DNA from 3 places in the Paenibacillus sp. AK002 genome. Region 3 is predicted to be linked to each of the others. Evidence: riboswitches for the same ligand, from Rfam matches in the RefSeq annotation. Region 3 holds a riboswitch; each other region holds the start of a gene.
What was found. A riboswitch is a leader RNA that binds a small molecule or an ion and turns the genes downstream of it on or off. The one in region 3 is predicted to bind ZMP and ZTP.

Region 1 (5,201 bases), 160 kb from region 3:
AATTGCCGCCCATCCAGACCTTTTCGCGTTTCCTCCATCACCTGAACGACCTCTTCCCAAGTTACCGTCGGCGCCTCTCCGGTCGTGCCGTTGATGATCAATCCTTGAATGTCATGGGATAACAAATTCTCCAAATAACGATGATAAGACGGAACATCCAATGCGTATTCATATGAAAAGGGAGTGACCACCGGAACATAAATACCTCTCAAATCTTGCGGACTCAACATGATCTTTCCTCCATTTCATGAATTGTGGCTTTACTTTACCATGGGAATCGGGATCGGTGTTATCTATAATAATAGATAGTTATTATCAATATTATTGATGAGGAGAGAGCGATGGAACTGATCTATCTGCAAACCTTCAGGGAGGTTGCTGTTCGAAAGAGCTTTACTAAAGCTGCTGACGAATTGGGTTATGCACAATCCAGCGTTACCACCCAGATTCAGAAGCTGGAGAAGGAATACGGCGTCAAGCTGTTTGAACGGTATGGCAGAGGCCTGCGCCTGACGAAGTCAGGGGAGGAGCTGTTCAAGTATGCTATCCAAATGCTGGATCTGTTCCACCAGTCTAAGGAAAAGCTGACGAAACAAGGCGGGGGCGTCTTATCGATTGGAACGATCGATTCGCTTGCCGCATATTTTCTTCCATCCGTCCTTCATCGGCTAAGACAGGAGCATGAAGATCTTGCCATCCGCTTGCAAACGGATCGTGAAGATAGCATCGTCAGTAAGGTAAGAGAGGGTGAGTACGATCTCGGGCTTATTCTGGAGAACAAACCGGAAGACACTTCATTGAATTGGATCTCGATCCGGGAAGAGCCCCTCCATCTGATTGCCCATCCGGATCATCCGCTTCGCAGGTTGCCCGTCATCGAGCTGGAGCATCTGGCTAATTACGAATGGATTATGACCGAGGATACTTGCAATTACCGGATCATGTTGGAAAAAGTGCTGCGCGCCAGTGGAGCTCCCGTCCGTATTGGTTTGGAATTGGGCAACCCCGAGGCGATCAAAAGATATATCATGTCCGGTACCGGCATCTCACTATTGCCGAGAATGGTAGCAGAGGAGGAAATCAAGAGGGGAGAGCTGGCGATTCTTCCCTTTCAACACCCTGACATTCGACTGGACATCCAGATTGTCATTCATCCTAAGAAATGGCTGTCACACTCGCTTCAGGATATGATCGAAATGTTGAAATCTAAATCTTAAAGACGCAGGCTGATATTGCATTTAACGAAAAGATTCAGTATCATTTATGTAACAATGTATAGGTTTATGTGTGACTGGCGTAGCATGGGGAACCATGAGGGAGCACATGGATGACAACGGCCGTACGCCTGGGCAGAGGTAAGGGAGTTTATTTCCCTTACCTCTTTATTATTTTCTTGGGCTTCTATCGTCTCTGAAACTATGAAAAGGGGATAAAACAACGATGTTCAAAACGAAAAAAATATTGCTGCTGGGATCCGGAGAACTAGGGAAAGAAGTCGTAATTGAAGCACAACGATTGGGTGTCCAAACCGTAGCCGTCGATCGTTATGCCGATGCTCCTGCCATGCACGTTGCCGATCACAGCCATGTGATCGATATGCTGGACGGAGAGAAGCTGCGCGCTATTATTGAGTTGGAAAAGCCGGACCTGATCGTTCCGGAGATTGAAGCGCTGGCTACTTCGGAGCTGGTGAAGCTGGAGGATGAGGGGTATCGGGTGATTCCTACCGCCAGAGCCGCAAAGCTTACGATGGACCGTGAAGGGATCCGCCGGTTGGCATCAGAGGAGTTGGGACTGCCGACTGCGGACTATCGATTTGCCGATACCTATGAGGAATTCAAGCAGGCTGTCCTGGACATGGGTTTTCCGTGCGTGATCAAACCGCTGATGAGCTCCTCCGGCAAAGGTCAGAGCGTGTGCCGTTCTGAAGGGGATATCGAGTCCTGCTGGAACATCGCCATGGAAGGCGGCCGCGTGCAGAACGGAAGAGTGATCATTGAGGAATTCATTTCATTCCAGTCGGAAATCACGCTTCTGACCGTCCGCTCCGTAAATGGAACAAGCTTCTGTGCGCCGATCGGGCATATTCAGGAAAGCGGAGATTATATCGAATCGTGGCAGCCGCACGACATGTCTGAAGCGCAAATCGTGGAGGCTAAATTTATTGCGCGGAAGATTACCGACGAGCTTGGCGGATACGGCTTGTTCGGCGTTGAATTATTTTTGGCCGAGGATAAGGTGTACTTCAGCGAGGTATCCCCGCGTCCGCATGATACTGGGCTGGTTACGCTGGTCACGCAAAATCTATCCGAATTTGCGCTTCATGTCCGTGCCATTCTCGGGTTTCCGATACCAGAGATCGAATTGATCACGCCGGGAGCCAGCCGCCCGCTGAAAGCCGGCCGAGAGCTGGAAGACTACACGATTACAGGCGCCGAGCAAGCGCTGGCCGTTCCGAATACGCAGCTTCGCATGTTCGGCAAACCGGTAACCAAGGCCGGAAGACGAGTAGCAGTCGCGCTGTCAAGCGCCGGCGATGTCGAAGAAGCGCGGTCACGCGCGAAGCTGGCATTGGATAAGCTTGCCGTCGAAGAGGCATAAACATCGGAATTCCATAGGGATATCACATGTCATCATGTTGAAAAGGCCAACCGAAATGACCGGTTGGCCTTTTCGGTTATAGAAAAATCAAGGATCCAAATCGGGTACAAACTCTTCTGATCTCGAGTACTTGCTTTTAGTTTTGATTTCGGGAATAAATAGGGAGAAATTTATGTTCTTTCATGATAAGATACACAAGAATACAAACGACCCTCACCCATTATAATGTTTCCATTCGATGCGATAAGCGCTGCTTGGAGCATAATATTTCAAATAAACCTCTAGAGGAACGTTTATTGACGGCATAGGAGAATCTACATGAGAGACATGACGCAAGGAAGTCCGATCAAGCTGATTATCATGTTTACCATCCCGCTTTTGATCGGTAATATTTTTCAACAATTTTACAACATGGCAGACACCCTTATCGTGGGACGTACCATTGGCGTGAACGCACTTGCAGCCGTTGGCTCGACAGGCAGCATTTTGTTTTTTGTCATCGGCTTTGCCCAAGGCTTGACGGCTGGTTTGTCTATCATAACCGCACAGCGTTTTGGAGCTAAGGATATCGCAGGCGTCCGCAAAAGCGTGGGAACGAGCGTATGGATCAGTCTGGTGTTCACGGTATTCCTCACCATCGTGAGCGTTATATTTACGAGGCCCGTCCTCGTCATGATGAACACCCCTGCCGAGATTTTGGATGATGCGTATTCGTATTTGATCGTCATTAACTGGGGCGTCGGCGCTGCCGTTCTGTTCAATTTGCTGGCTAACCTGCTCCGTGCTCTCGGCGACAGCCGGACCCCGCTTCTCTTCCTGGTCGTTGCAAGCATTCTGAACATCGTGCTCGACCTCTTATTCATTCTTGCATTTAAGATGGGAGTAGCCGGAGCCGGACTTGCCACGGTTATATCGCAGCTGTTCTCTTGCCTGCTCTGTCTGATCTACATTCATAAGAAGGTCCCGCTCCTTCAATTCAAGAATGCCGACTGGTCCATCGATTGGAAATTTATACGCCAGCATATGTGGGTAGGTTTTCCGATGGGCTTCCAAGCCTCCATTATTGCAATCGGAGCCATCATTCTTCAGATCACGCTAAACGGTCTCGGGGCAACAGCCGTTGCGGCTTATACCGCGGCTCAGAAGATTGATATGCTCGCGACGCAGCCGATGAGTTCCTTCGGGATTACAATGGCGACTTTTGCTGCTCAGAACTTCGGAGCGAATCGCATAGATCGGATCAAGCTGGGGGTTAAGCAGTGTATTTGGCTCTCAGGATCATTCAGCATCGCCGTGGGCCTGCTGGTTATATTCGCGGGTCCTGCCGCCGTCAGCCTTTTTGTGGGTCAAGGCCAAGAGGAATTGCTGTCGCTCAGCAGGCTGTATTTCTTATCGAACGGCAGCACCTATCTGCTTCTGTCGCTGCTCTTCATCTACCGCTTCACGCTTCAGGGGCTTGGTCAGAGCTTAATTCCCACTGTGGCGGGCATCATGGAGCTGATCATGCGGGTACTGGCTGCTATCTTCCTGACCGCGCAGATCGGCTTCCTCGGTGCAAGCCTGGCAAATCCGCTGGCTTGGCTGGGCGCCGTCATCCCGCTCGGCATCGCTTACTATCTGAGCATCAAGAGGTTGAGCACGCCGGTAAAACCCGTCTCCGTACCCGTTCAGGCGTAAGGAATGCTGCACAATCGAATTCGGAACGAATCATGACTCCAGGAACAGGGAAACACTGTTTCGCTGGAGTCGTGCATTCGTTCTTTTTTTGTTACAAAAAACATAATGTGGAAGATTCCCAATTTGGGTGCGGCGAGGTAAGATCACTATAGATTCAGTTTGCAACCGAACAGGACAGAAACGGGAGGGGTCGCATTGTATAAAGTGCTGTTAGTGGATGATGAAGCCGATGTGAGAGAAGGCCTCGTTCAGGAAATCCAATGGGAAGCCTGCGGATTCGAGATCAAGGGGACGGCGGAGAACGGAAGAGAGGCCGTGGAGGCTGCGGAGCGGTTGGAGCCGGATGTCGTTATTACCGATATCAGTATGCCCTTTCAGGATGGACTGCAGCTGGCCTCATGGCTAAGGGAGCATCAGCCGCTGTGCAAAATCGTGATTTTGACCGGCTATGACGAATTTGATTACGCCCGCCAAGCGATTACGCTCAGCGTGGATGAGTATTTGCTCAAGCCGTTCTCTGCCGAAAGCTTCATGGAGTTATTAGGCAAGATCAAGGACAAAATCGATATGGAGGTGGCGGAGCGTGAGGACGTGCGCCAATTAAAGGAGCATTACCGGACAAGCCTGCCTTTGCTACGGGAATCGTTCCTGGTTTCGCTGTTAACCCGAAAACTGCCCCGCTCCATCATTGAGGAGAAAACTCGGAATTACGGCCTTCCGCTGAACGGCGCCTGTTATCTCGCCGCGGTGTTGGCTTTATATCCGGCGGCTGAGCATAAGGAGAGTGCTCCATCAAGCTCCCTGCGGCATTCCGGCGATATGGACTTGATGCTGCACGCTATGCTGAACATTGCGAAAGAGCTGATGGATCCCCTTTCTTTTGGAAGCGCATTCATATACCAGGATAGCATCGTGTTCTTGAT
Region 2 (5,201 bases), 2.2 Mb from region 3:
CCCTCTCCAAGGAGGGCCTCGGGTCGGAGAAGGAAGCGAAGCAGGCGCTGCACGAAGCAGGCCAGGTGCTTGCACAGGGCGGTACGGTGGCTTTTCCGACGGAAACGGTGTACGGACTTGGTGCTGACGCCGGCAATACGGAGGCGGTCGAGCGCATCTTCGCCGCCAAAGGTCGGCCGTCGGACAATCCATTGATCGTGCACATCTCGGAGCTGGCTCAGCTTGACGGCTTGGTCCAGCAGGTGAACGAGACGGAACGGGCGCTGATGGCGTCGTTCTGGCCCGGACCGCTGTCGCTGGTGCTGCCCGTGAAACCGGGCGCCGTATCGCCTCGCGTGACGGCCGGACTCGATACGGTTGCCGTGCGGATGCCGGATCACCGCGTGGCGCTGGCTCTGATCAGCGCCGCCGGTTGTCCGCTTGCCGCACCGAGCGCGAATCGCTCCGGCCGGCCAAGCCCGACGCTGGCCAGCCATGTGCTGGAGGATCTGGCGGGGGCGATCGACGGCGTGCTCGACGGCGGCCCGGCCGGGGTGGGCGTCGAGTCGACGGTGGTGCAGGTCGGCGATGACGGTGCCGTCACGGTGCTCCGCCCGGGCGGCGTCACGGCCGAGCAGCTTGCCGCGGTGGCGGCAAGCGTGCGTCAGGACCCGGCGCTGCAGCGCGCCGCCGGGGAGGCGGAGAGCCCGGCGCCGCGCTCGCCGGGCATGAAGTACACGCACTACGCACCGAAGGGTGCGATGTGCGTGGTGCAGGGCCCGCGTGCCGATACGGTGTCGGCACGCATCGCGGCCGAGCTCGAGGCGGCGGCCCGGCGCGGTGAGGTGACCGGCGTGCTGTCGTTCGACGAGCACATCGGTCACTACGCTGCGGACGTTGCCGTCTCGCTCGGCAGCCTGGCCGTGCCGGAGGAAGCGGCCCGCCGGCTGTACGCCGGCCTGCGCCGCTTCGATGAAGAAGGCGCGACCTTCATCCTGGCCGAAGCGTGCCCGGACCAGGGGCTTGGCGCAGCCGTCATGAACCGGCTGCTGAAGGCCGCGGGACATCACATCATCCACGTCCATGAAGATGCCGATTGAACGGTTTTAGCATGATTTCCCCCTTGTCCGCATATGGTGTACAAGACCATGGGACTTGGGGGAATGGGGATGTTGGAGGCGTCTGTCCAATCGGGACAGCTTGCGGCGATTCTGCTGATGGCGGTTGCACTCGGGCTAGACGCATTTTCGCTTGGTATCGGAGTCGGAATGAGAGGCGGCATGCGTTTAGGCCATATGCTGGGCATCAGCTTCATGATCGCGTTGTTTCACATGCTTATGCCGCTGGCCGGCTTGTTTGCCGGCCGCTATGTAGGCATGCTGCTGGGGCACGTCACAGGGTTTGCGGCAGGCGGGCTGCTCCTCCTGCTGGGCGGGCATATGCTGTATAATGCTTGGCGGGGCGGGGAAGGTCAGCGCATTCATCCTACCGCGTTCTTGGGCATGCTGTTGTTTTCGCTAAGCGTCAGCATCGACTCCTTCTCGGTAGGCGTTTCGCTCGGGATGTTCGTGGATGATGTGCTGCTGATCGTGATCTCCTTCGGCGTCGTGGGCGGTTTGCTGTCCATTCTCGGCCTGCTGCTCGGCCGTCAGGTGAGCAACAAGCTGGGAGAGTACGGCGAAATGCTGGGCGGACTGATTTTGATCATCTTTGGCGTGATGTTTATCTTTTGACGCAATATTTGTTACAATAATCCCAAAACAACCTACAACGGGGAGGTACGGGACCGTGAAAAATATATTGTTTGTCTGCACGGGGAATACCTGCCGCAGTCCGATGGCGGAAGGAATGCTGCGCAAGCTCGCCAAACAGCGGGGCATTCCGCTGGAAACGCAATCCGCCGGCGTCTCGGCCGTAGACGGCATGCCGGTATCCCGTCATGCGGAATCGATACTGCGGGACCAGGATATTCAAGATCGCTTGGTATCTAAGCCGCTGACCGCGAATCTGGTGGAATGGGCAGACCTGATTCTGACGCTGACCCAGTCGCATAAGCAGTATGCGATTCGGCAGTTCCCGCATGCCGCCGACAAGATGCACACGCTGAAGGAATTTGTGGAGGATGACCGGCGGGTGCTGGATGATCTGCGGGAGCAGGACAGCCTGTACGCAACGCTCGAGCTGGCCAGATCGCTGGGCCGCGATGTCAGCGACCGCGACCGGGAGCGTCTGATCGAGCTGCGCCAGCGAATTCCGAGCTTCGATATCTCCGATCCCTTCGGCGGCTCGCGGGAGGAATACGAGGCGACGGCGGCGGAGATTCGGACGGCGCTCTTCCGTCTGTTGGACAAGCTGGAAGCGGATCAGCATAAATAGGATCGGCTTCGACGGAAGCGAAGAGTAAATCTGGATCCAGGCTCAATCTGGCTAAAAAAGCCGCTTGCCTTTCGCAGGGTATTGCTTTAAGATGAAGGTGAAAAACATGAATCCGATGTAACTGGCGACGAAGTGGATGAAACCACGATGGAGCATCGGAATATACGGCCGGTCGCCTGGGCAAAGAGCATTTGGAGCACAATACGTGCGCCGACTGCTCTTTTTTCGTCTTTTGCGTGGAGTTTGGGTTATAATGAAACAAGCTAAAACGCAAAAGCGAACATTCGAGGGGGTTTTTCATAGATGAAAATTGCATTGGGTACCGATCATGCCGGCATTCGTCTGAAAGAGGAGATCGTGGAGGTCATTCGGGGTCTTGGACACGAGGTGGAGGATCTTGGCTGCGGCTGTTCCGATTCCGTGGATTATCCCGATTACGCGCTTCCGGTGTGCGAGAAGGTGGTCTCGGGTGAAGCGGATCGGGGCATTCTGATCTGCGGAACGGGAATCGGCATGAGCATTGCCGCCAACAAGGTGCCGGGCATCCGCTGCGCGCTGACGCATGATGTGTTTTCGGCCAAAGCCACGCGTGAGCATAATGACAGCAACGTGATTGCGCTGGGCGAGCGCGTCGTCGGTCCCGGGCTTGCTGCCGAGATCGTCAGCGCATGGCTGACAACGGATTTCAGCCAGGGCGAACGCCATGTCGGCCGCGTGAACAAGATCAAGGCCATCGAGGAGCGTTACCTGAAGAGCGAATCGCGATAGGTCAACGCGTAAAGCTGCTGCGGTTATTGCGTATGGAATGAAGCATCTTCTGTGAAAAAAATCATCGGGAGGACTGTGACATGACGGATATCTCCAAGGTTTCCTTGAGCGAACAGACGGCGCGGATCGTCCGCGAACTGGCCGAAGCTTCAGCCTTAGGACCGGGCAAGGTGCTGGTCATCGGAGCCAGCACCAGTGAAGTGGTCGGACGCCGGATCGGCACAGGCGGCGCTCTTGAAACGGCGCAGCAGCTTCTTCAGGGCATTGCCGAGGTTCAAGCGGAATTCGGCTTCGCTGTAGCCTATCAATGCTGTGAGCATTTGAACCGGGCGCTTGTCATGGAGCGGGGACTGCTCGAAGAGCTGCGCCTGACGGAAGTGGCGGCTGTACCGATTCCAGGGGCGGGAGGCTCCATGGCCTCGGCGGCGTATCGGAGTATGAAGGAGCCCTGCCTTGCGGAATCCATTGAGGCCCATGCGGGTGTCGATATCGGCGAGACGCTGATCGGCATGCATTTGCGGAGAGTGGCGGTTCCGTTCAGGCCGAGCGAGCGTTATATCGGCGATGCGCGCGTAACGGCGGCTTACACCCGGCCGAAGCTGATCGGCGGAGAACGCGCCGTGTACAGACTCGAGCAGCGGGATGATTTCACGCTGTGCGATTGATTCGAATGAGAGCCCGCTTTAGTCATTAGGTAAACTTGTAGTCTTGACTTGGCAAGAGAAAATAACGATTGATTATGGGAGGATATGAACATGATGGAACATTTGCGGAAGAATGACCCGGCTGTATTGGAAGCGATGGATTTGGAACTGAAGCGTCAACGCAGCAACATTGAGCTGATTGCCTCCGAGAACATCGTCAGCGAAGCGGTTATGGAAGCCATGGGGACGGTGCTGACGAATAAATATGCGGAAGGCTACCCTGGCAAGCGTTATTACGGCGGCTGTGAGCGTGTGGATATCGTGGAGGATATCGCCCGTGACCGCGCGAAGGAATTGTTCGGTGCCGAGCATGCCAACGTTCAGCCGCACTCCGGCGCCCAAGCGAACATGGCGGTGTATTTGGCTGCGCTCAAGCCTGGAGATACCGTGCTCGGCATGAACCTGGCCCACGGCGGCCATTTGACTCACGGAAGCCCGGTTAACGCGTCAGGCCTTCTGTACAATTTCGTTGCGTACGGCGTGCAGGAAGATACGTTCCTTATCGATTACGACGAAGTCCGCAAAGCGGCTTTCAAACACCGTCCTCGTCTGATCGTGGCGGGTGCAAGTGCATATCCTCGCATCATTGATTTCGAGAAGCTTGCTGCCATCGCGAACGACGTAGGCGCATTGTTCATGGTCGATATGGCTCATATTGCCGGTCTCGTTGCCGCGGGTCTTCACCCGAATCCGGTTCCGCATGCCCATTTCGTAACCACCACGACGCACAAGACCCTTCGCGGCCCTCGCGGCGGCATGATTCTGTGCAAGAATGCATGGGCGCAGGCGATCGACAAAGCGGTATTCCCAGGCTCCCAGGGCGGACCGCTCATGCATGTCATTGCTTCCAAAGCCGTGGCACTTGGCGAAGCATTGGATCCATCCTTCAAGACGTATGCAGAGAACGTCGTGAAGAACGCGAAAGTGCTGGCTGACACCCTGATCGAGGAAGGACTGAACATCGTTTCCGGCGGAACCGATAACCATCTGATGCTGGTCGATACCCGCAATCTGGACATCACCGGCAAAGACGCAGAGAAGGTGCTGGATTCCATTGGAATTACCGTCAACAAGAACGCCATCCCGTTTGATCCGACGAGCCCGTTCGTCACGAGCGGTATCCGTATCGGTACGCCGGCGGTAACCTCCCGCGGCATGGATGAGCAGGCGATGGTGAAAATCGCGAAGATTATTGCCATGACCCTGAAGCAGCCTAAAGACGAGGCGACGCTGGAAAAAGCGGGCCGTTTGGTGGCTGAGCTTACGGATCAGTATCCTCTTTATGCCGAAATGAAATATTAATCACAGTTTCGTCAGCATAAGAGGCCTATGATAAGAGGACCCCACCTGAAGGTGGGGTCCTCTTTTAGGAGC
Region 3 (5,201 bases):
TAGGGATGAGTTTGTACTGGAAGAGCTCGGAAATCAGCTAACGGAAGCTTATCAGGAGGAATCGGTCATCGTACTGACGGTCTGGGGATGGGAAGAGGCGGTCCGCGGACAAATCGATCTGATGGACTCCCGCACAGGGAAGGTGCATATGAAACAGAACGGCGTCATTACGAAGGTTCCTTTTATGGATATTATGGAAGTGAATTATCCCAGGGACTAATCATAAGCGAACCGAAAAAAAGGAGATCCCTGGGGATCTCCTTTTCTTTTTTCATATCGCTGCATACATTCAACTGTCACTGCACCACGCCGCTGAGCAAGTCCTCCCACTCCTGGACAATGCGCGTTTTATCCAGGCGATGGCCGATTAACGTAAGATAGCCGCGCTGCAGCTTCAGCGTGCTGGGCTCGATGGCAAGCTGTGAACCTGCCCACTGAACCAGGGAGGGACCCGTGGAGAGCTGAATATATCCTTTGGCCCGTAGCAGGCCGGAGCCGCGTGTGGCGAGAAAGGTTTCGATGAGGCTGATCTCAAGCGGGAAAGGGGCTGGAGCCGATAGAGTCAAGGTATCCAGGCCGGTATAGGAATGGCTGCCATGCCCGGCCTCCTCTCCGTGACCATGACGATGCTCATGATGAATGAAAGCTCCTTCATGGTCGCGGCGCCCCAGCTTGCTCCGATCTTCTTCGCTGGTCGAAGCGCTGCCTTGCAGGCGATCCGCAGGACTCCTTTGCCGGTTCGAAGAATGAGATGAATGACTATGATTCTCCGTTGGCTCTAGCTGAAGGGCCGCAAACATTTCATGCTCATCCAAACGGCTGTAGTCGGTTACGGACAGGCTTGCCGTCGTATTTATTTTTCTAATGGAGGTAATGACTTTATTGATCTGTTTCTCTTCGCATTCTCCCGCCTTGTTCAGGATGATCCGGTCCGCGAAGCTGATTTGTCCCCGAAGGGTGCGGACCAGTTCGCGACTGGATGCAAAGAAGCTGTTGTACTCGAGAAATTTGCTGCAGTCGGCCAAGGCGATTTTACCCCGGATCGATATTCGATCCACCAGTGACGGATCCTGCAAATCCTCAAGAATCTGTTCAGGATTCGCCACTCCGGTCGTCTCGATGAAGACGAGATCAGGCTTCCGATCTAACAGGCTTTTCAGGGCTTGCCCCAGCTCGTCTCGTTTGGTGCAGCAGATGCAGCCGTCAAGCAGCTTCTCGATCGGAAGATCAGGCATTTCACCGGATAGGATATCGCCATCCACGTCCTGTTCGCCCATCTCATTCATCAGGACGGCGGTCCTCCATTGCCGTTTGGCGGCATACGCCAGCAGCCTGAGCAGCAGCGTGGTTTTGCCGCTCCCCAAAAAACCGCTAATCAGCACGACGGGTATCTTGTTCATTGTTGATCTCCTCCTTGGTCTCGATATCATTCGAATACAGTTCATCAAACTCTGCGACAGAGTCCGGATTCGTAAAAATGTAAGGGGATGACGGCTGTTCGATCGGCTGAATCCGTTCCGCTTGAATCTGCAGCGATTCCTTACCGTCCACGGTGGTGACCTGGATCGTGCCATCGATCTGAACCCACGCGTCATTCGCGAACGACGAAGCATTCGCGGCGCGCACCATGACCCCGAACGGGACGGCGTCTGCCGTGCAGCACATTACGAGGAAGCGGCTGACGGCGAAGGTGTCTTCGTTCATATGTCCATCGCGGAAAACAAATCCTTGGACGGTGATGGCCTTCCCTTGAAAATGCTGTTTGTAAATATCCATGGCCCCTACGGTCTCCGAGAAAATGTCCGGCTCCACTCGGATGACGGGTAAGGTATATAAGCGCTTGGCCAGCTCCGCGAACTCCACGCTGTAGATGTCTTTGGGAACAAAACGCTCGTTCAGCGCGATGTCCTCCGCTGCCGTCTGGTCATCATTCGTTCCATGCTTCTCCATGCCCGAAACGGCGGGAGCATTCCGCTCCTCGGTTTTACGGCGAACATCGGGGTTCGGATAGGTGTAGATCATGCCTTTTTTGGCCGCCATATCGCTGCCGAGGGCTTGGTCCGGCAGGAGCAGGCCGAACAGCAGCGGCACCGTGAATAACCCGTAAACCGATATGTTTTTGATCAGTCCGCTGGGCAGGGGGTGCTCGCAATCGCACACCTCGCCGGAAGCTCCCGCAAGGGCGTGCCACAGCATGCCGAAAGCTATGAACAACAGCGGCACGGGACAGAGCAGAAGCAGGGTCTGCATATGGGGAGCCAAGTAATAGTCCAGCGAATTTGATGCGTTTAGATGCATGATATAGGCGGCAAGAGCTGCGATTAGCAGCGACCGCAGTATATAGTGGCTTCGCAGGCTCAAACTGGGCTTCACGTCCCGAACACCTCCAATCTCAAGTGGATATCCGAAGGCATAACAGCCTGAAGGTAGCGTTATTCCATCCGTTTTTGTGTATTGCCACTCCAGTTTGTTTACTACGCCTAACCGCCGAATAGCGCGTCGACGGCTACAGAGCCGATAAAGACAAGGGTAATCACCAGCAGGCTTAAGCCGATCACGAATTTGGTCTTGAAGGTAGCCGACAGCATGAGCAGGCTTTTGAAATCCAGCATCGGTCCGAGGACCAGGAAGGAAACCAGCGGGCCGACGGTAAAGGTGTGCGTGAATGCCGATGCCACGAAGGCGTCCGATGTTGAGCAAAGGGACAGGATGAAGGCAAAGCCCATCATGAACAGATAGGAGGCGGCAGGACCGTTCCCCAGAGCCAGCAGCTCCTCCCTCGGAATGAAGGATTGGATGCAGGCCGTGAGGAAAGCGCCCAGGACTAAATATTTGCACATCTCGATCAGCTCGTCTCCGGCGTGGACAAACATGCTTCTCCAGGTTTTGGGATGCTCATGCAACAAACGTTCCCCCTTGCTGGAGCCCTGTTCGGCGAACTCTTGAAAGGAACGCTTCAGGGGGCTGCTTCTTGAAAAAACATAGACGAGCAAACCCGTCGTCACCGCGACTGCAAAAGCCAGTCCCATTCGTCCGATCGTCACTTCGGGATGCGAACGGAAGGCCATGATCGTTGATGCGAATACAATGGGATTCAGAATAGGACCGCTGAGGATAAAGGTGACGGCGATATAGGCGGGCATACCTTTCAGCATCAACCTGCGAACGACCGGGATCATCCCGCATTCGCAGATGGGAAACAGGATGCCGAGCATGGAAGCGCCCAGGACGCCGACCACCGGATTCTTCGGCGTGAGACGCCGCACCCATTGCTCTTGTACGAACAGCTGCAGAAGGGACGACAGCAGCACTCCAAGCAGAATAAAAGGAAGTGCCTCAAGGAAGATGCCCGTAAAGACGGTTTTAACCTGCTGTAGGTCTTGGCTGGATATGGGGTTTAAGTCCCTCTGCAGCCATATCGTCAAGACCGGAATCACGAATACAAGCGGCAGTATAAAGGGCAGCATTTTGAAGATCGCCGGATATCTCATCAAGGCCTCCTGGAGCGAATTGTTCTTAGGACATTCTATGCTTGTACCATCGGCAACATACGTGATTTCAGACAATAAATCAAAAACTTTACGATTAAAGGGCGGCCGCATAGCCGGTGGCGCGAAGTCCAAAGTCGTGATATATTAAAAAAAGTTATCCGTGTGTTACTGGCGTAGCTTGGGTTACCAAGAGGGAGCACATGGGATCATATGCCGTACGCCTGGGCAAGAGGTAAGGAGACGTTCGAGTCGCCTTGCCTCTTTATGTTTTTTAATACAATGGCGAAGGAGCGGATTAGCATGAGTAAGGAACCCGTAATTTTGGATGGAAAAAAAGTATCCGATGATATCAAGGCAAAGCTGGCGGTGAAGGTACAGGAATTGAAACAGCAAGGGGTAACCCCTTGTCTGGCAACGATTCTGGTTGGCGATGATCCTGCCTCGGCAACCTATGTGCGGATGAAGGGAAATGCGTGCGAGCGGCTTGGCATCATATCCAAGAAAGTAGTGCTGGAGACATCGACAACGACGGAGGAGCTGATCGCCGCGATTCAAGCACTGAACGAGGATCCGAACGTCCACGGTATTCTGCTTCAGCACCCGGTACCGCATCATATCGATGAGCGGGAGGCTTTTGATGCCATCGACATGAAAAAAGACGTGGATGGAGTAACCACGCTCGGGTTCTCGCAAAATGCGTTTGGTTTCGCCGATTACCCTTCATGTACGCCGGCGGCGATTATCGCGATTATGGACTATTACAGCCTGCCGATCGAAGGGAAGCATGCGGTGGTGGTCGGACGCAGTCCGATTTTGGGCAAGCCGGTATCGATGATGCTGCTCAATCGCAACGCCACGGTTACGATCTGCCATTCGAGAACGAAGAACCTTGGGGAGATTGTGTCCCAAGCGGACATTGTGGTTGCGGCCGTAGGCAAGCCTAATTTCATTCAAGGGGACTGGATCAAGCCGGGTGCCGTCGTGTTGGACGCCGGTTACAATAAAGGAAATATCGGGGACTGCGATTACGAAGCCTGCGCCAAGGCGGCATCCGCAATCACGCCGGTACCGGCGGGCGTTGGCCCCGTGACGATAGCGACATTGTTGAAGCATACCGTCGAATCGGCCGAGCGAACCGTCCAAGCCTAGGGGAATGCACTTGACCATTTATATGTGAATTAAGGGTGCGCCCGTGAATTATCCCCTTCAAATCGCTGCGTGACCATGCAAAAGTCTGTGACGTGGAAGAGATAGGCCTCTGCCTATAGGCTTGGAACCCGCATTTCACGGACCCCTGGACGTCATGGTATAGTTAGGAATAAGCGAAATACGAAGGGGAGAGATTCATGTTTATACGAATCATGGCCTGTTGTGCGGGACAACAGGGAACTGCAGAGAATGATCCGTTCGACGCAGCGCTGCTAACGGTTCCGGAGATCTTGGCATGAAGAACACGATCGCCGATATTGCCCACAAAGCCGGAGTTGCCAAAAGCACGGTCTCCCGTTTCTTGAACGGAGGATCCGTCAGTCATGCGACACGCCGCAAGATTGAACAGGTTATTCAGGAAACCGGCTATATCCCGAATTCTTTTGCGCAAAGCCTCAAAGCGAAAAAAACGAGCATGATCGGCACCATTATGCCGCGTCTGGACTCCTTCTCCGCATCGCAGACTGTCGCCGGCATGGACGAAGAATTAAGAAAACACGG

Region 1: it holds a riboswitch for ZMP and ZTP, as region 3 does, so the genes downstream of both, purT (phosphoribosylglycinamide formyltransferase 2) here and M1D70_RS18875 (bifunctional 5,10-methylenetetrahydrofolate dehydrogenase/5,10-methenyltetrahydrofolate cyclohydrolase) in region 3, are expected to answer to the same signal.
Region 2: it holds a riboswitch for ZMP and ZTP, as region 3 does, so the genes downstream of both, rpiB (ribose 5-phosphate isomerase B) here and M1D70_RS18875 (bifunctional 5,10-methylenetetrahydrofolate dehydrogenase/5,10-methenyltetrahydrofolate cyclohydrolase) in region 3, are expected to answer to the same signal.

The regions. Positions count from the first base shown of each region.
Region 1 covers NZ_CP096377.1:4,125,054-4,130,254, reverse strand. Annotated here, with positions in the region: gene dapA (4-hydroxy-tetrahydrodipicolinate synthase) at 1-230, opposite strand, end outside; gene M1D70_RS18090 (LysR family transcriptional regulator) at 342-1,217, shown strand; ZMP/ZTP riboswitch at 1,278-1,358, shown strand; gene purT (phosphoribosylglycinamide formyltransferase 2) at 1,441-2,601, shown strand; gene M1D70_RS18080 (MATE family efflux transporter) at 2,920-4,278, shown strand; gene M1D70_RS18075 (response regulator) at 4,474-5,201, shown strand, end outside.
Region 2 covers NZ_CP096377.1:6,481,623-6,486,823, reverse strand. Annotated here, with positions in the region: gene M1D70_RS29330 (L-threonylcarbamoyladenylate synthase) at 1-1,079, shown strand, start outside; gene M1D70_RS29325 (manganese efflux pump MntP) at 1,149-1,712, shown strand; gene M1D70_RS29320 (low molecular weight protein arginine phosphatase) at 1,768-2,355, shown strand; ZMP/ZTP riboswitch at 2,463-2,544, shown strand; gene rpiB (ribose 5-phosphate isomerase B) at 2,659-3,123, shown strand; gene M1D70_RS29310 (TIGR01440 family protein) at 3,204-3,788, shown strand; gene M1D70_RS29305 (serine hydroxymethyltransferase) at 3,879-5,129, shown strand.
Region 3 covers NZ_CP096377.1:4,287,299-4,292,499, reverse strand. Annotated here, with positions in the region: gene M1D70_RS18895 (YolD-like family protein) at 1-220, shown strand, start outside; gene M1D70_RS18890 (CobW family GTP-binding protein) at 297-1,400, opposite strand; gene M1D70_RS18885 (TIGR03943 family putative permease subunit) at 1,372-2,373, opposite strand; gene M1D70_RS18880 (permease) at 2,481-3,491, opposite strand; ZMP/ZTP riboswitch at 3,646-3,725, shown strand; gene M1D70_RS18875 (bifunctional 5,10-methylenetetrahydrofolate dehydrogenase/5,10-methenyltetrahydrofolate cyclohydrolase) at 3,792-4,640, shown strand; gene M1D70_RS18870 (LacI family DNA-binding transcriptional regulator) at 4,936-5,201, shown strand, end outside.